DNA from 3 places in the Shewanella sp. HL-SH2 genome. Region 2 is predicted to be linked to each of the others. Evidence: predicted binding sites of a transcription regulator. Region 2 holds the regulator's gene; each other region holds the start of a gene.
What was found. The regulator LexA, encoded in region 2, represses DNA repair genes until DNA is damaged. The targets are predictions, from matches to a motif close to TACTGTATNNNNATACAGTA.

Region 1 (6,688 bases), 1.9 Mb from region 2:
CTCCGTTAGTGGCAGCAAAGTTTGATATGCCATCGAGTGATTATCGCGATGTGATTAAAGCGCTTAAAAATGACTCATTAGGCAACGATAAAATTGAAAACCACTATCGCGAAATTAACACTAAACTTGAAGGCATTATTACTGCGCAAGCGGTTGTCGACTTACCAAAACGTAATATGATTATGCGTCTTGCCAGCGATGCAGAGGCCGCGGGCAGCCCAGCGCCGCATATGTTGCCACCCCCGTTTATTGGTAACACTGGCGAGCAAGGTCAATTTGTACTGACAACCGGCAACCCCGCATTAAGTGGTGATGCCGCTTATGATGACTTTAACTTTAACGCGGTTGCGTACACATTAAGTGCTCACGAAGGTCGACCTGGGCATGAACTGCAATTTGCCGTCATGCTAGAGCAAGGTGTGTCATTGGCTCGAGTGTATTATGCGTTTAATAGCGTCAACGTAGAAGGTTGGGCACTTTATGCTGAAGCTGAAATGCTGCCTTATTTACCCATTGAAGGCCAACTCATCGCCTTGCAACATCGTCTATTACGTAACGCCCGTGCCATGTTAGACCCGATGCTAAATTTAGGGTTAGCCACCAAAGAGCAAGCTTACAATTTATTAAGCAATGATGTGGTGTTCTCAAAAGCCGCAGTAAAACAAGAAGTAGACCGTTATACCATGCGTATGCCTGGACAGGCGGGCAGCTACTTTTATGGTTTATCAAGGTTACTTGAAATAAGAGCCGATGTTGAATTGGCCTTGGGTGACAAATTTGACCGTTTAGCCTTTAATAACTTTGTGCTAGAACAAGGCTTAATTCCACCACACTTAATGGCTGAAGCGGTTAAACAACGTTTTTTAACCCAAAACTAATCTATTAAGCGAGCTATACGGTCAGCGATAAGCTCAGCGATAAATTGATGATAAAAATCCCATTTAAAGAGCACTTTAATGGGGTTTTTTACTTAACATTCAATTCATTACTCGCGCCCAATAAACGCCATAACACTCACCACATACTCACATTAAAGCTGATGTAGTAAATCATTTTATGGCTAATCGATTAACACCGCGTATTCATCTAAATTGGTGTGGCCTCTTGCCGTTAAAAATGACAGTAATGCTTCAGGGCTGCGATTTAATAATCGCTCGATTGGAAAATCCACAGCATCAATAACTTCAATGCACTTTTCAAAGCCGCCCAAGCTAAATGCAACGTGAGAGTCCGATCCCATCACTAATAATCCGCCAGCGTGTTTCACTGCACTCGCAATGTCAGTGCAGTTAGCTAAACTGCCTTTACGAGAGGTTAAGAAAGACGAGTTATTAATTTCAAGCGCGACATTGTGCTCAGCGGCAGCTTTCGCAACCCGTTTGATATCAATCGGATATGACGGATTCCCGGGGTGGGTAATGATGTCAACGTGGCCACTTTCAATGCAATTGATAAGTGCTTGTGTATGCGCTTCTAGGCTAGATGGTGGGAATACTGGCTCATGAAAACCCGCCAAGACAATATCGAGATCGGTTAAATAGCTGCCGTAAAAATCAATTTCACCTAGATCATTTTTTATATTTGCTTCAATACCGCGCAGCATACCAACACCATCCACAATTCTTGGCAATACTCGCATATTCACAAAATGCCAAAAGTGGGGCGCATCTGCCATATCAGGCCCATGATCGGTAATAGCAAAAAGTTTAATACCTTTAGTTTTGGCTATCGAAAAATACTCATGAACAGTACTGTATGCGTGGGTTGAAGCTATGGTGTGTGCGTGGGTATCAACAGAGAATTTAATCACGGATCTGGCTCTCTTTATCAAAAACATAAACAAACAGTTTACGCTGTAAAGCATCTATTCTCTATTAAATATGCGCGGTTTAGACCAGTCATAAATCGCCCCCGACTTAAATTCCCTTGTTGATTGATCTTGCCCTAAAACTAAAAAATAGGGTGATGATTTTTTGATTTTAATTAAAAACTGGCAATAATCCTTCAATATAATACAATAACTGTATATTTATACAGTGGTGTTTATTATGCGCATTATTCCTATTCATGCCAGTGCGGGGATTACCGGTTTTGAAAGTCCTGCATCTGAGTATTTACAGTTATCGTTAAGCCTAGATGAACTATTGATTGAACATCCTAATGCCACTTTTATTGGCGTCGCGAGTGGTGACTCAATGCAGGGCGTCGGTATTTTTTATGGCGACCTATTGATTGTTGATCGCCATGAAACCGCCCGTCATGGTGATGTGATTGTTGCCAATTTTAATGGTGAGTTTGTGTGTAAAATTCTGGATAAAAACCGCAGGTTATTATTGTCATCTAATGAGTTATATCAGCCGCAAGCGATAAACTATTATGACTCATTCAATATTGAAGGCGTGGTGATTCGCTCTATTCGTTGTCATCGCCAAAGCCCTTTACTGGCTAGCTCGCCCCAGGTGAGTTAACCATGTTTGCTTTAGTTGATGCGAATTCATTTTATTGCAGTGCAGAGCAGGTCTTTCGTCCAGACTGGCGCGGTAAACCCATTATAGTGTTGAGTAATAACGACGGCTGCATAGTTGCGGCTAACCGTCAGGCTAAAGAGCTTGGCGTACCAAAGTTTTCGCCTTACTTCCAGGTTAAACACTTGTGCCAACAAAAAGGTGTTATAGCCTGCTCAAGTAACTACGAGCTTTATGCCGATTTATCGATGAAAATGATGAGTATCATTGGCCGTTTTGCCCCCGAACAGCATGTGTATTCCATCGATGAAAGCTTTCTTTCATTCAAGCAGTGTTATCCCGCCATTCAATGTTTACGCACCCAGGGTCAATTAATTCGTCGTGCAGTATGGAAAGAAGCGCGTCTGCCGGTTTGCGTGGGCATGGGACCCACCTTAACCTTAGCGAAAGTGGCCAATCATGCCGCGAAGAAAATACAAGTCTACAAAGGTGTTTGTGTAATTGATAACGAGCCTGAGCGAATAGCTATTTTACAATCAATGAGTACCGGTGATGTTTGGGGAGTGGGTCGGCGTATTAGTAAAAAATTAGCTTTAATGAATATCAATAGTGCACTTGAACTGGCCAATATGCCAGCAGGATTAGCACGTAAACAATTCAGCATTGAAATTGAACGTACAGTGCGCGAGTTAAACGGGCAGGTATGTAAAGTATGGGATGAGGCGAGGGCAGATAAGCAACAAATTTTTTCTACCCGCAGTGTCGGTGAGCGTATTGTTGATTATGACTCATTGCTGCAAGCATTAAGTAAACATGTTGGTATTGCGGCGGTAAAGGCACGCAAGCAGGGAACACATTGCAAAACAATGATGCTGTTTGCCAGTAACTCACCCTATGATGACCATCCCGTCAACTTCAAAGTACTCGTATCATTTGCATGCCCGACAAATTGTACCAAAGAGTTAACCCAGGCCATGAGCAACGCAGCAGTAAAACTATTTAGAACCGGTGTTCACTATTACAAAATTGGCGTAGGTCTGCTTGATTTAAGCTGTGAAAAACACACCCAATTCGATTTATTTAACCAACCTAAAGCTAATCCAGCATTGATGAAAACGCTTGATGCTATCAATCAACGCTATGGCACAGATACCTTATTTGTAGCCGCTCAAGGTATTGAGCATAAATGGGCCATGCGACGAGAATTACTGACGCCGCAATACACAACTAATTGGAAAAGCTTGCCAACAATTAAGTGCTAAAAAACAAGCCAATCTAAAAATCGTAAGGTAACTTGCACAGGCTGAACATTCCGAAACGAAGATAAAAGTGTTAGTCGATGATATTGTCGTCTCAAAAAATGTCGTTACGGTGCACAAAATCCAATCAGATTATCAACACAGATAAATTTTACTCAACCTTAACGTTACATTCTTGACGGCAATGCTCGAATAATTCGGAGTTTACGCTATTGCTTACACTATGCTTGCGGCATAATGACGTTAAGTATTTAAACAGAGTCGTTATAATGGATAATCAGCAAGATAGTTACATGACTGAAGAAACACTCATTGAAGTCGTCGAAAATCAAATCGCCGACAGTGAACCCAAAAAAGTAAAAGAAACCCTAATGCGTTTAGTCATGACAGGTACACCGCGTGAAGACGCTATTCAATTGATGGCTTGCGCGTTGGCTATCGAAGTTTTCGATGTCATGAAAAATGGTGCCTCTTTTAACGAAATACGTTATAGCCAGCATTTGGATGCACTACCGAATATAGATTGGATGGAAGATTAATAACAACTCATAAATTCCAGTTTTGTTAGTCCCGATAAATGTAGAGGTCAAAAAATGTTGCCACCGGTAGAGTTTGAAAGTTCTCAACTCAAAGTGTCTAGTTTGACTTGACCAGTAAAGATAATTTTTTGATGATAATATCTACAGTCGTTATGTTTGAGTATTATTTGACTTGTGATGATAATCGTTTAGTTTTTATGCAAAGCTTTCTTTTTGACTAACTCAAATCAAAAACATACTCATGGATTTTAAAAGATCAGCAGCTCAAATAGGTTAATAAAGCGCGCAGATTAAGATGCTGCATCGTTAAGGTGCAACAAAACCACCACCGTAAATATAATGGTCAAATTCAAAAAACAACATCCAAGAGTTACGAAGTGAAACAAAAGTCATTTGGGGTATTCGGTAAATCATAGACTTAGAAAAATTTGTCTCATTCAGAAACGCTAAATTCTCAAACTTTCTGACTTTAAGCGCTTTTTTCTCAAACATTTTGACTTTAAGCGCATAACAGATATCAATGTAATGTACTGAGATGAAAAGAAAAGTTGGCTTTTTTATTTATTAATAGTATATGTATTTATAGATATAAAGTAAATGAATTCGAACTCTTAATTTCTATTGTTAACATAGCTTTAGTGCGATGCAAATGTAACTAAAGAAGTGACTTGAGTTGTCTCTTTTCAGATATGCCTAATGAATAAGGCAAGTATTTGATATTTTACCTAATAATATTGTGAATGGATTCCTTGATGTTAGATCGTAAACAGAATTACTTTGAAAAACTTTTTTCACAATTCAAAGCCTCTCAGAATGAAGAATTTGCATACCAGCAAGTCCTTGAAGTTTATCTCTATAGAAAGCCTACTAAAAAAAGCTTGTCGATTGTTAATCGAGAAGAATACTTTTGGCATTCGACATTTATTGATGGTTTCCCACCTAATCTGTTTGAATCCGATGATTTTGTCTTAGCCTTAGCCCGTTATTTTGCACATGACCTCACTTCTAATCTCAAGTTTATCTCAATGGTATTAGCTCAATCGCCAACAACTGTCATAACGGCGATCAGAAGATCTGAAATAGTCCTTAAGAAAGAGCATGTCAAGTGGCATGAAATTAACCAGCTATCGAGCCAATACCCAAATATACTGGAAGGTTTGATTGAGACATGTCATCAATTCCAACAAGCTCACGAAGATAGGAAAGGGCTGATAGAAAAGTACAGCAGTCCATTTAAAGATATAACTTTATTCGAGTTTTTGTCATTTTCTGCTGTATATTTTTTCAAATATCAAATAGAACAAGCCATATCATTTGACGGTGGAGTGATAAGTGTAAACTCAAAATTGAGAGCGTTAACAGAGTTAATACATTGGAAATTAAGACATTCAGCAGATTCAGACTTCCATCTGAATGATAACAAAATCGGTAAATCACTAAAAAAGTATCATGTTCCATTAGTTTTCCCATCTAATGAAGACAGTGCTGTTGCAGAATCATTACTGAATACGTTTAGTCAGTTGATGCAAGTACAAGTTGAACTCGATGAGTTTTTGTCTCAAAGCGTACATCCATTTTGTTTTGACGATTCATTACATTTCTCTGTTAAAAGTGGCAGGTTGATATTTGAGCGTTTTGATAAAGGTATAATTAATAATTGGGATCGTAATGGGAACAGACAGCAACTTCTGAAAGGTTACTGGTTTAATATTGCGATGGAGGAATTTATTGCCTCAGGAATGGCCAGTGTACAAATGGGTTCTGCAGAAAACCATGACAGCAATCAATTCGCTTATGTAAAAGCCATAGCTACTAAGCTGGAACTACAGAAACTTTATGGTTTTGAAGAGTTTGTAAAACTCGACAACGGGTTTAACGTTAACTTATTCCAAGCGTTACTATCGTTAGAACTCATGATTGCTTTTTATTTAAAAGAGAACATTGAAGCGTTTTATTATGAACATGCTCAAGTAGGTGATTGGCAGCAAGCTGCCGGAATGGTTGCAATTAAAGGTTTATCAACTGGTCAAAATCGATTTCCCATTACCTGGTCTTTGTGGAAGGAGAAAGTAAACAACATCGTTGGATGGACTGTTTCCAGAGACTTTCCCAAAGGGAGCATTAAGGCTGCGGAAGCTATTTTAGAGTTTTGGTGCCTTGATATGAAAAAGCTCAGTAACGAATTACACCAATCGCAATTTGAAAAAATTCAACCACTTTATGAAAAACCCGTTTTCAAAATTGGCAGTCATTGTGTTCAACTTCCTTTGTTAATGTTTACGCAGTATAGTTCGGTGAGTGCAGTGAATAATCTTCGTCGTTTTGCCAATCTGCGTAGTTCATTAAAAGACGAAACGACAAGAATCGAAAATCAGTTGGGTGATGCATTCGAAGGCCGTGGCTTCAATGTCATAAGAAATTATAC
Region 2 (6,688 bases):
CTAGTACGATAGCTTTTACAATGGTTTTGGCATCTTTACCGTAATATTTAACCAGACTGGGTACATTACCATGGTAACCAAAACTGGCCAGGCCAAATGGCAATGCAGCTAACATATAAGGCAAGTATCGAGCTTCACCATCAGGCTCAAACAATCGACTTGGATCTATTTCAATTAATAAGTTACCCGTAGCTAAGAAAAAAGTGATCACCATACCACCAAGCATAATGGTGGTAATGCGATCAACGGCTTTAGTGCTGATTAACACAATAAGTGCAAGCACCAACGCAAACACTAATCCGGCGATACTTTGCGGTAAGCTGATGCCAATGGCCTGCAGACTATGATTAACAATCGAGCCACCGCCACTAATATAAGCGTAAGTTAGGATGTACAACACAAAAGCAATTGATAACCCATTGACTATTCTACCAAATTGCCCAAGCGTATCACGCGTTAACGTGTCAAAACTGGCCCCAGGCTCAAAATGTAAATTGGCTTCCAGTAATAGTAAACCAGACATCAGCATACAAAACCAAATACCTACTAACATCAGTACAGAATAACTAAACCACATACCTGCCCCGACCACGGGTAACGAGAACATTCCCGCGCCGACAGTCGTACCAGCAATAATCATTGCCCCACCAATAAGAGACTTACTTTTGGGGCTATTTTTAGCCGCATTCATGTGGTTTGCCATTAATTTAAATGCTCCGCGTTTACGCTATCTTGAATGGTTTGTCGCACTGATGGACGTAATAATCCATTCGCGTGGTCGCGTATACGAAACACTTCATCTAATGGCTCACGACTGCATAAATAACCTAGCTCTTTTAGTTTCACGCTCAGGGTATTGTACAATTTTTTATCGTAGAACTCTGGTGCAGTAATACCGTGCAACGCCCCTAACCTTTGGGCCAATAAATGGCTGTCTCGTTCAAGCTCAGCACGCTCTAATTCAGGTTTGATCCCTAGCAAATTAAAGATAATTGCATAACGCTGTAATGTTTCACTGACGGTTTCAGCTAATAGCTCTAACTGGGTGATATTCGCTTGGACAACAACACAACGTTTATCACCACTAATTAAATTCTCCTCAACCATTTGATCAAGCACTAAATCAACATAAGCGGGAAGATCAGCAATACCCATAAATAATTCTGCTTTCATCAGCGGGTAAAAGTCCTCAACCACTGCCAGAATTTGTTCACGATTACATTCTTCATAGCGCACTAAACAACTGGCAATTAAGGAAGGAATAATCATGATATGAATAATGTTATTACGATAATAACTCAAGGTAATAGCGTGGTTAGGGTCAATTGCGACAATGTCCCCTAGTGGGTCTTTTTCTAAGGTAAATTTATTGAGTGATAAGCAATGCTTAACAATGGATGGACCATCACCTTCTGCAACCGATGCATAGTCGGAATAAGGTGCTTGTTTTAACAACTTTAAATAGAAATTTAGCTGACGCTCAAGCTGATGACGTTCTAACGCATTTTGCTCTGAGGCTAATAACACTAAACTAGTTAGCGTGACTGAACTTGCCGCTGCTGCGCCATTAATGTTGGTCATCACTTGATTGGCTAGAAGATTAACTGCTGGCGTAACCCATGATGGTTTCTGGTCTGGATCTTTGGCAATTTCTTCACGCCAATCAGGAGATTGTTGTTTCAAAAAGTTTTGTAAATTGATTGGCTCGCCAAAGTTTACGTAACCCTGGCCAAAATTACCCAGCTTACGAATAGCACCAAATACCTGCCAAAGCGATTCCTTCTCTTTTTTCTTACCACTTAATTCTTTATGGTAAGTAGCCACTTCCATCACGTGGTCATAACCGAGATAAACAGGCACTAACGTCACCGGCCGCTCAATACCACGCAGCACACTGTTAATTGTCATGGCTAACATACCGGTTTTAGGTGCAAGCAATCTACCAGTGCGTGAACGACCACCTTCGGTAAAGTATTCAACGGCGTAGCCCTTAGCAAACAGTTGATCTAAATACTCACGAAAAATAGCGGTATACAGTTTGTTGCCATTAAAACTACGGCGAATGAAAAATGCACCACCACGACGGAACATTGGGCCTGCAGGCCAGAAGTTTAAGTTGATACCGGCTGCAATGTGCGGCGGCACCATACCTTGGTAATACAAAATATAAGACAGCAGTAAATAGTCCATGTGGCTGCGATGACAAGGCACATATACAATTTCATGACCGTCATGATGCAGTTGGCGCACTTGCTCAGCGCCTTTGATGTTAATACCACTGTATAGCTTATTCCATAACCAGGTGAGAAAACGCTCAGCAATACGTACTAAACTATCTGAATAGTCGGCCGCGATTTCGTCCAGATACTCAATCGCAGTTTCACGCGCTTTCTCTTTGGAAATCTTCTTGTTTGCCGCTTCTTCTTCAATGGCCTTATTGATCGATTCAGACTTTAATAACGAAGCAAACAGAGCTTGACGGTTAGGCAGTTGTGGTCCAGTCATGACTTTACGTTGACGGCGAAAATGTACCCGAGCCACCCGAATTAATTTATGGGCAATGGCTTCATCAGTACCATGTTCATCGGCTAAATAGCGTAATGACATTGCGTTAGAGAACTGCACAAAACTATGGCGACCTAGAAATAGAATCATTAACCATTTACGTAACCAGGTTGGATTCTCACGTTCAAGCACAGCAGCTTTCATCGTGTCATCTTCTTTGCCTGGAGTACGGCCCCAGTAAAGACTTACTGGCACAAGTTGAATATCTAATTCAGGCTGCTGACGGTGGAGCGCTAATAAACTGGTAAAACAGTTTAAAAACTTCTCACCACCCTCACGCTTACCAATAATAGGCTTTCGCCCCTCTAAACAAACAACTCGTGGCACTTTCATACCATCAAGTTGTAATGGCGCATAAGGACTTGGTAAGCCTAAGCCTTGGGTCATTTCGCTTAATGCTGCAGTGTCACTGATCGACTCTGTCTTCATGACATAAACAATGGGCTTGTCTGGATCGAAGTTTAGATCTGCAAATGGGTCATGTGGCACAACTATCGTTTGCACCATCAGCTTTTGCACCCTACGCAGCAGTCTAAGCATGATTGAATCTGGTTTTGACATAATAATATTCGCAATAAAGCCCTTTTAATATGGGCGCATAGGATACCAGAAACTGGTTACCTTTCACTATAGGCTGTACACATCAAACAATGCTTTTAAATTCAAGAACAAATAAATTGAAGCATGCAATTGATACATATAATAAAAAAAACATTTCAAATAATAAAATTAAAAAATAATTGGTGAATACTTGCGCAAACACAAACACTGTATATAATGACAGTTACTGTATAGAAAGACAGGAAATAACATGAGACCCTTAACACCACGCCAAGCTGAAATTTTAGAGCTTATTAAAAACAATATCTCTGAAACTGGTATGCCACCTACTCGTGCAGAAATCGCTACACGCTTAGGTTTCAAAAGCGCAAATGCCGCAGAAGAGCATTTAAAAGCCTTGGCTAAAAAAGGGTTTATTGAAATCATGCCCGGCACATCCCGTGGAATACGATTAACCCAAGAAGATGAACCCGAAGAAGCAGGTTTACCTTTAATTGGACAAGTCGCTGCAGGTGAACCTATTTTAGCGCAAGAGCATGTAGAACAATACTATCAAGTTGATCCTAATATGTTTAAACCTGCCGCAAACTTTTTGTTAAGGGTTCGCGGTGACAGCATGAAAAACATCGGCATTTTAGAGGGTGATTTACTCGCCGTTCATAAAATACAGCAAGCCAGAAATGGCCAGGTCGTTGTTGCTCGTGTTGAAGATGATGTGACAGTGAAACGTTTTGAGAAAAAAGGCAATGTCGTATATTTGCACGCTGAAAATGAAGCGTATGCACCTATCGAAGTCGATTTAAGTTACCAAAGCCTCACTATTGAAGGGCTTGCAGTTGGTGTAATTCGTAATGGAGAATGGTTATGAACAAACTAATGGGTACATCCCCTCGTCATCCTGGTTTATGGGTAGATTTGCCAACTGCAGATATTAATTTAGCGCAGCCTATCACCACACTCCAAACCGAAACCAATGGTAAAGTGGAACTCAGTCAATATGCTAGCCAATTGGCACAACTAAGCCTGCAAGGTCGTTGGATTGTGCTAATTAATCCCGCCAATATCAATTATAAACAGATGTTAGCTAGTGCTGGGGTAAGAATGGACCGCGTATTGTTAGTACATGCAAAGGATGAAATTGAAACACTTTGGGCAATGGAAAAAGCATTAACCAGTGGTACATCAAGTGCCGTTATTTCATGGACTCAACCTTTAGATGCACGCGACAGTCGCCGATTAGAGTTAGTCGCAAAAAGTGCCCGAGCATTAGGTGTCGTTATTGAAGATGTAAGCACTCACTTAGGCACTAATTTGGCAACTAAAGCGATTATTTCAAATCAAAATAATGCTGTTAAAACAATTAATTTCACTTCATTTCATTAGTACTAAACGCCGTGTTTACTGAGCCCTGTCTATGTACAGGGCTTTTTTATGCAAACTTTCAGTTAATTAGCTATAAAAGTGATCTTGATCAATGTTTAATCTACAAGTAATGTATTTAACAGGGTTGAAACATTTTTAACCTAATTGAAACGCTACAGTCTAGATTTTATCTGACAGATAAAAGCGTCAAATCAGAATTGATAGGTTCAGTTGTAGGTGCCAGCGTGGTGCACATAAATACAAATCCGTAAGCCTTACACGCTTACAACCACCAGGGTACTTTGAAGTCATCAAGCTTTTTTGGGAACCGAAGAGTTTACATAGAGCAGAGACTTACTGTGTGACTCTTCTTTGTAGTTGCTATTCGCAATTGGCAGAGGAGAAGTCTTGTGAAGCAATGGTTGTATTGTGTAATGGCGGTGTTACTGGCACCTCCACTTGGGGCAAACGAAATGCCCCTCAACATGACAAAGGGTGTAACGAATATCAGTGGCCAGGTTTATGACCTCCATATGATTATTCTTTATATTTGCTGTGCTATTGGTGTTGTGGTGTTCGGGATCATGATTTATTCAATGATCTATCATCGTAAATCCAAAGGCGCGGTCGCGGCAAATTTTCATGAAAGTACCAAAGTAGAAATTGCTTGGACCGTGATCCCATTTGTTATTTTAATTGGTATGGCCATTCCAGCCACTAAAACCCTTATCGCTATGGAAGATCCGTCTGACGCGGACTTAACCATTAAGATCACTGGTTCGCAGTGGAAATGGCATTACAGTTATTTTAATGAAGATGTCGAGTTCTATAGCATTTTATCCACTCCTCGCACCCAAATTGACGGTGATGAAACTAAAAGCGCAACCTACTTATTAGAAGTAGATAAACCTTTGGTACTGCCTCTCAATCGGAAAGTGCGTTTTTTAATGACATCAGATGATGTTATCCACTCTTGGTGGGTTCCAGCTTTTGCGGTTAAAAAGGATGCTAACCCAGGCTTTATTAACGAAGCTTGGACACGAATTGATAAAGCAGGAACTTACCGTGGTCAATGTGCTGAATTATGCGGCAAAGACCATGGATTTATGCCTATTGTGGTTCAGGCGTTGCCTGAAGCGGAATATGATGCGTGGCTTTTAGACCAAAAACAGCTTGCCAATAATGCAGCTGCCGCGGCTCAAGCAGCCTTGTCAGAAACTCTTTCAAAAGAAGAGTTAATGACCAAAGGCGAACAAATTTACCTCTCTACATGTGCAGCATGTCACCAACCTAATGGTGCAGGCTTACCCGGTGTATTCCCATCTCTTATTGGCAGCCCACTCATTAAGGGGCCTGTCGATGGCCATATTAATATTGTGCTTAATGGTAAGCCTGGAACAGCAATGCAATCATTTGCAAAACAGTTAACCGCCAAAGATATTGCCGCGGTTGTCACCTATGAGCGTAATGCTTGGGGGAACGACTCCGGTGATGTTATTCAGGCTGTTGATGTAAGCAATGTTGCCAGTGGTATTAATGCAGCAGAACCTAATCAAGCAAATACCAGCACTCAAGCAGTTGTATCTGCCGATCCATCTGAGCAAGTCAATGCTGCAGTTACCAAAGCTGTCGACATTGTCGCCGAGGTGAAAGAGGTAGATTTGACGGAATTAACTTATGAGCAGTTAATGACCGAAGGTCTACAGGTATACACATCGTCTTGTGCTGCTTGTCATCAAGCAACAGGTGCTGGTTTACCTGGTGCGTTCCCATCATTGATTGGTAGTCCCATAATTACTGGCCCTGTTGATGCGCATATCAATATCGTTCACAACGGTAAACCTGGTACCGCGATGCAAGCTTTCGCCAGTTCATTATCACCACGCCAAATGGCAGCGGTGATCACTTACGAGCGTAATGCATGGGGTAACAATTCAGGCGATACGGTGCAAGCAGCCGATGTCAATAGCCATGGACAGTAGGGGATAATTAATGAGTACATCTACGCACGATACTGCAGTCCATGACGACCATCATCATGGTGCCCCTAAGGGCATTATGCGCTGGCTGCTAACCACTAACCATAAAGACATTGGCTCTTTGTATTTATGGTTTAGTTTTATTATGTTTCTAACTGGCGGTGCCATGGCAATGGTGATCCGCGCTGAGTTATTTCAACCAGGCTTACAACTAGTTGAAC
Region 3 (6,688 bases), 1.7 Mb from region 2:
TGCACTGTAGCGGTCAACCATCACTGATAGTGGACCGTCATAAGTACTTCTACCATCATTATCGCTATTTTGGTTTACGCGACCATTAGCATCACGAATTTGCACAACCGGTCCTGCATCGATAAACAAACCAGTGAGTAATGTCGCTTCAGTGAGGGCTCCACCGCCATTGCCACGCAAGTCAATAACCACGCCTTCGACTTCAGCTTCTTTCAACTTCGCCAATTCTTTAGCTACATCTTCAGATAGGTTCATATAAAAGCCAGGAATTTGAATAACGCCGACTTTACGATGAGCAAATTCACCTGTGGTAGGCTCAATCACCTTAGAATTGGCTGCACGATCTTCTAGACGAATTTTGTCTCGAATAATAGTAACATCAAAAGGTTTAGCATTGGCGCCACCTTTTTTAGGCAAAATCTGCAGCACAACTTCACTGCCTTTAGGGCCTTTAATAAGTTCAACAACATCATCTAAACGCCAACCGATAACATCAACAATGTCTTTACCTTTTTGGCCAACACCAACGATTTTATCTTCCGGTGATAGCTTTTCACTTAATGCAGCAGGGCCACCTGCAACCAAACTTTTAATGACAGTGTAGTCATCGTCCATTTGTAAAACAGCTCCAATCCCCTCAAGGCTTAGGTTCATTTCCATTTGGAAGCGTTCAGCATTGCGTGGTGATAAGTAACTGGTGTGCGGCTCAACAGTTCTAGCAAAGGCGTTCATCACAGTTTGGAATACATCTTCGCTATTAGTTTGACTTAGGCGTTTAATCGCATTGTCATATCGCTTAGTTAAGATCTCAACAATCTCATCCCATTTTTTGCCCGTTAACTTAAGATTTAACGCATCATATTTAACACGTTGACGCCATAACTCATTAAGCTCAGCGTCATCTTTTGGCCATGCAGAATCTTTACGATCGAATTCATAAGCGTCATCTTCTTTTGCAAAATCGAATTCTGTTTGTAGAAGTGTCAATGCATAGGCAAAACGTTCATAACGACGAGTCTGTAGTAAATCAAACATTTTATATGCAGGTGATATATCACCTGCTTTTACCATGTCATCAAACTGACTTTTAAATTGGTCAAAGTTATTAATATCTGCTTGAGTCAATACATTGCGGCGATAATCGAGTTGCTCTAAAAATCGTGCGTATATCTGCTCTGAAAAAGCATCATCAAGGTCGAAACGATGATAATGCGCACGAGTAAACAAATTTGTTACTCGTTTACTCGCAGCCTGATGTTGAGGCTCTTGGGCTAGTTTGGGTAACTCGCTGATTTGAATCGTTGGTGAAATTGCCCATGCAGAAAATCCGACGAATGCACAAGCAATTGACGCGGCCAATGTAAGTTTTCGCATCAACAAGTTACTCCTTTGATTTTTATAATAGTATGTGGGCTACACGTACTTTGATGCTCAAGCCAGAATCTAACTGAACATGGACATCTTCTTTCTTAATGTCGGTAATCGTTCCAGCAACTGGCGATGCACCTAACTTCACGTTTACACGTTGGTTGGTAGATAGGTCTTCCATTTTTGCAGGTACTAGATTAACAACCGGCGCAGCTACTTTAACAGGACGCTCTTTTTTAGCTTCTGGTCGAGCTTTAGGAGCCACTTTCTTAGCAGGCTTTTTAGCAGCAGGCTTAGGCGCTTGAGCTTGACGTTTAGCTTTGGCTTTGTCTTGGCTCTCTTTCAACGTGGCTTGAGCATGATCAATATGCTCTTGCTCTAAAGCGCCACAATCATTGCCGTCTAAATCAACACGCTGCACGCCAACTTGAACACCTTTAAGGTATCTCCAGCTGCTAGTGTAACGACGCAAAGCAACACGAAGTTGTGTTTTACTAACCCTAGAATCATCAGCTAACCGTTCAGCCAAATCTTGAAATAAACCAATTTTTAATGGCTTTGTGTCGCCCTCTGCAATAAAGCATGCAGGAAAGGTTTCATATAAAAACGCTAAAATTGCGTTGGTGTCGGTCAACTTGTCTGTTGATTCCATTTTTACTTCCACGTTAAATAAGGGGACTAAATCGGCAGATATAAATAAGCCTGTAGTCGTTCATCTTTTGCTAAGATTTTCAGTTTACTGACACTTAGCCTACAAATTAGCATTAACAGCCGTTCTGCTAAAGCCTCTGAAACAAACTCTAACAAATTTTCAGCTATTTACACTAGCATCTATTTGGCTTTTCACAGATATGTGAATGCTCAAGCAGGCTATTATAAAGCTCACAGCAGCGATTGCGACAATCATTTACTATTTTTTGCCTGCAATTTAATCAAATAGGCAAGTTTCAAACTGTTTTACCAGTAATTCAATCCCATCTTGATCATCTTGGTCAAAACGATTGAGTGATGGGCTGTCTATATCAAGTACCGCAATGACCTTACCATTTTGGCGAACAGGTACAACGATTTCTGAATTACTGGCCGAGTCACAGGCAATATGTCCTTCAAACTGATGTACATCGGCTACTCTTTGGGTCTGATTTAGTGCCGCGGCAGTACCGCAAACACCTTTACCCCAGGGTATTCGGGTACAAGCAACTTTACCTTGAAACGGACCAAGTACAAGTTGCTCATCTTTAGTGATATAAAAACCGGCCCAGTTTAAATCATCAAGATTGTCGTTTATTAATGCTGAAAAATTTGCCATTGCAGCAACAATATCGTCCTCACCTGCCATTAAGGCTTCCACTTGACGAGTTAACGTGCGATAAAACTCAACTTTCATTGTAATTCCTTGATCCCAAAATATTACTTTAACTAATTTAACCCATAGGTTAACAGTAGTTTTTATTATTTGAAATTAATCTTGTTTAACGGTCTTCTTCTTTGGCTTTGTTTCTGCTGGTGTAGCCGTTTTAACAACACCACGAAGTACATTGGCTAACTCGTCTTTATTATTTGCTAAATAGAAAGCAAGTTGTTCGCAGGTACCGTCATCTAAATTAGCATCAGAAGCAGCTAGAAATGGTACTAAATTATCGACTATATCGAGCATTTTGTCGTAGGCATCGGCTTCTTTCTTCGATGTGAAAGTCATTTTCTCAACCCCTTCTCTTACCACGACAAATTGAGTTATCACTGCCATGAACATATCTCCACTGTTTTTATATACAGTGCCAAGGTTGACATAGTTAAAGGGTAATACGCAATAGTCATCAACATAATAATTGACTTGTTTTATGATTTTGTTCGATATTGCTCATTAAATTTTTAAATGTCGTATAATATAAGCAGCTTAATGATAAGGAAAATTTAAATAATAAACATAATGCCAGAGCCTAAGCTATTTAAAGCAGTCATTCTTTGTCGCTCATGCGATTTAGTTATTCGAAAGCGCGCATTGCCTTCTAATGTCAGGGCGCTGTGTCCGCGATGCGATACAGCTCTGTATGACACCCCCTATTGCTCTATAAATGGCCTTTTAGCTTTATGTATCACCTCACTTATTTTATTTTTACCTGCTAATTTGTTACCTGTACTTGAAATTAACTTTTTAGGCAGTATTCGTACTACCACCGTTTTTGAATCTGCTCTAGCGGTATGGGGACAGGGATACTGGATTGTAGGTTTGGCCGTGATAGCCTCTGCAGTTGCCGCTCCTGCGTTGTTAGTCTTATCTATTCTATTTCAAGTATTAATTATAAAGTTTAATTTAACCTCTTCTTTTTGGCAGCAAACGTTCCGCGGCCTACTCAAAAATCATGGTTTACTTTCTCAATTAACAATGCTCGAAATTTATGTGATTAGTTTTTTAGTCTCGGCATTTCAGCTATCTGACTTTTCTGACGTTTATTTCGGCATGGGAACATTAAGCTTTTGTTTATTATTCTTATCAATTCTATTTTTACAGCGTGAATATAATCTTGAGCATATGTGGAGTTTTGTGAATGACTGATAATAACGAAGTCACTCATTCGACTTTGTCACAAGCAGAAGTTGAAAAAGGTCAAGTTGAAAAAGGTAATCAATTAACCTCATTAGCGCCTCAGGGTCAGAAGATGGGGGTGTGTTTATGTTTGGTGTGCAAAAAAGTTAATCCGACAACCGAGCAAAATTGTAGTCGCTGTCATTCACGCCTGAGCACCCGAAATTATGCTAGTATTCAACAAAGTTGGGCTTTATTAGTCACAGCAACCGTTTTGCTGGTCCTAGCGAACATTTATCCCATTACCTTACTAACCAATCGTGGTGTAGTGACTAACGATACAATATTTAGCGGCATTGCACATCTTGTCCATTTAGGCCTTTACCCGATTGCCATCATTGTGTTTACTGCCAGTATTCTTGTACCTTGGCTTAAAATTTTCGGACTGGGGCTGTATTTATGTGCCATCAGCTTTAATATCCCTATTTCTAAACGAAAAATGATGATCGGCTTTCACATTATTGAATGGATTGGGCGCTGGTCAATGTTAGATCTATTTGTTATTTCACTCACTGTGGCATTAGTGAATATGGGGCAACTATTAGATGCAAAACCCGCTCCTGCGGCAACCGCCTTCGCATTAGTAATATTATTAACACAACTCGCAGCAAAAGTGCTGGACACTCGCTTACTTTGGGACCGCTTGGAAACTCATAATGACGCAAATTGAATCGCCAAAAGTTGTAAAGAAAAAACTATTTTCTCCTATCTGGTTACTCCCTATTGTTGCTTTGGTACTTGGCGCTTGGCTAGGCATAAAAAGCATTAAAGAATCCGGCGTTGAAATAAACATTCACTTCCCGAGTGCAGCAGGCATTGATATCGGTAAAACCTTAGTAAAATATCAAGGGTTAGCTGTGGGTAAAGTCACGGATGTCAGCATTGATGAAGATCTTAATGGCGTAAATGTAAAAGTCGTTATGGACTATCGTGCAGATCCTTTTTTGAACAAAAACACTCAGTTTTGGTTAGTTAAACCAAAAGCCAGTATTACTGGTGTTGAAGGACTTGAAACGCTATTTTCGGGTAATTATATTGCCATTCAACCGGGAGATGGTAAATCACGCACTAATTTTGAAGCACAACGAGAGGCACCAGCTATTACTCCTGGTAGTGAAGGCATGGTTATTGAACTTCATACCGATAAGCTTGGCTCTATTGACGTAGGTTCATCTATCTTTTATCGACAAATACCTGTTGGTAGTATTGTAGGTTATCGATTATCAGGTAGCTCAAATGTTATTATTAGCGCCTTTATTCAGGAGCAATATTCGCATTTAGTGCACTCTGACTCTCGTTTTTGGAATGCATCAGGCCTCAGTATTGATGCCTCACTATCTGGGGTCAAAATCAATACCGAAAGTCTTGCTTCAATTTTAGCAGGTGGCATTAGTTTTAATACCGGCAGTGAAACCACTCAAGCTGAGAATGGGGATATTTTTAGTTTATTTGAAGACGAAGAGCATGCTAACGGCGGCTTAGTATTTAATCTGCACTTACAGAATGCCGAGGATATTAGCGAAAACGCGAGCTTGGTTTATAGAGGCGTTACTGTCGGTAAAGTTGAAAAACTTGCTTTAACTGACACAGGAGTAACGTTACAAGCTGCAATTGAATTGCAATATCGCTCATTATTAGCAGCGGATTCTCGATTTTGGATTGCCGGTGCGGATATTTCTTTTGCTGGTGTGAAGAATCTATCACGCTTAGTGACAGGCAATGTGATTAATATTTTACCAGGCACTTCCACTGCAGCAATACCGTCAAGTTACCCGCTTGAAACCCAGGCTCCAGATCTACTTAAACAGCAGAAGTTATTAATAAACTTAACATCAGACTCACACACTGGTATGAGTATTGGAGCACAGGTCAGGTATAAACAACTACCAATAGGAAAAATTATTTCGACCCAATTGACTGAAGATTTTAGTGCGGTTAAGTATCAGGCTGAGATTTACCCCGAATTTAAATCACTTATCACTCAGGGCAGTTTTTTTGTAAGTGAACAGGCAATCAAATTAGACGCATCCTTAGATGGAGTTAAATTTGAAACACGTGATTTAACAACATTACTTGAAGGAGCGATAACATTAGTTCCCAGTCGAGCTAAGGAGACCGTCAAGTCAGGTAGCGCATTTACCATTTATAATAGTATCGATTCTGCACAGCAGTTATTTGCTGAACAACAAAAACTTAAATTGACTGTTATTAGCCAAGATGGTGCAGGCTTAAGTGAAGGCGCACCCATTTATTATAAAAAAATGCCTATTGGTCACATTATAAAAATTGAGTGGCAAGCTAAAGAAGATTTATTTGCACTGCATTTATCTATTGAACAGCAGTTTAAGCAGTTACTGCAACCTAAAACGGTATTTTGGCGTAATGATGCTGTGACAGTGAATGCAAGTTTGGCGGGAGTGCAAATTGATGTAGCACCGCTTGCAGGGGCAATTAAAGGCAGTATTTCACTCGGTTTTATTGATGATGAGCTGTTTGAATCAGTTGATACTAAAACGTTATCGACACAAACCAAGATAGTATTTAATAATCAACTTTTTGACAATCAACATTTAGCCTTAACCCAGGCAAAACCAATTGCTATTGTTTTACCCGCCAATGCTAAAATTGAACCTAACTCCCCTATCCGTTTCCGTGGCCATCAAATAGGTGAAGTGAAACAAGTTAAATTAACTAAGGATTTATCTCAACAGCATGCTACTGCTTATTTATATG

Region 1: a site for LexA is predicted at 2,020-2,039, ahead of ACRWP9_RS11600 (LexA family protein). Genes of this name have one in related genera too.
Region 3: a site for LexA is predicted at 3,127-3,146, ahead of ACRWP9_RS10645 (YebG family protein). Genes of this name have one in related genera too.

The regions. Positions count from the first base shown of each region.
Region 1 covers NZ_CP195035.1:2,675,634-2,682,321, forward strand. Annotated here, with positions in the region: gene ACRWP9_RS11590 (DUF885 domain-containing protein) at 1-878, shown strand, start outside; gene ACRWP9_RS11595 (phosphatase) at 1,061-1,807, opposite strand; gene ACRWP9_RS11600 (LexA family protein) at 2,049-2,468, shown strand; gene ACRWP9_RS11605 (Y-family DNA polymerase) at 2,471-3,727, shown strand; gene ACRWP9_RS11610 (hypothetical protein) at 3,994-4,263, shown strand; gene ACRWP9_RS11615 (nuclease-related domain-containing protein) at 5,016-6,688, shown strand, end outside.
Region 2 covers NZ_CP195035.1:791,373-798,060, reverse strand. Annotated here, with positions in the region: gene mtr (tryptophan permease) at 1-703, opposite strand, end outside; gene plsB (glycerol-3-phosphate 1-O-acyltransferase PlsB) at 703-3,126, opposite strand; gene lexA (transcriptional repressor LexA) at 3,377-3,994, shown strand; gene ACRWP9_RS03415 (cell division inhibitor SulA) at 3,991-4,509, shown strand; gene coxB (cytochrome c oxidase subunit II) at 4,899-6,470, shown strand; gene ctaD (cytochrome c oxidase subunit I) at 6,481-6,688, shown strand, end outside.
Region 3 covers NZ_CP195035.1:2,449,427-2,456,114, reverse strand. Annotated here, with positions in the region: gene prc (carboxy terminal-processing peptidase) at 1-1,374, opposite strand, end outside; gene proQ (RNA chaperone ProQ) at 1,397-2,020, opposite strand; gene ACRWP9_RS10650 (GAF domain-containing protein) at 2,297-2,755, opposite strand; gene ACRWP9_RS10645 (YebG family protein) at 2,831-3,115, opposite strand; gene ACRWP9_RS10640 (paraquat-inducible protein A) at 3,299-3,925, shown strand; gene ACRWP9_RS10635 (paraquat-inducible protein A) at 4,029-4,625, shown strand; gene ACRWP9_RS10630 (MlaD family protein) at 4,612-6,688, shown strand, end outside.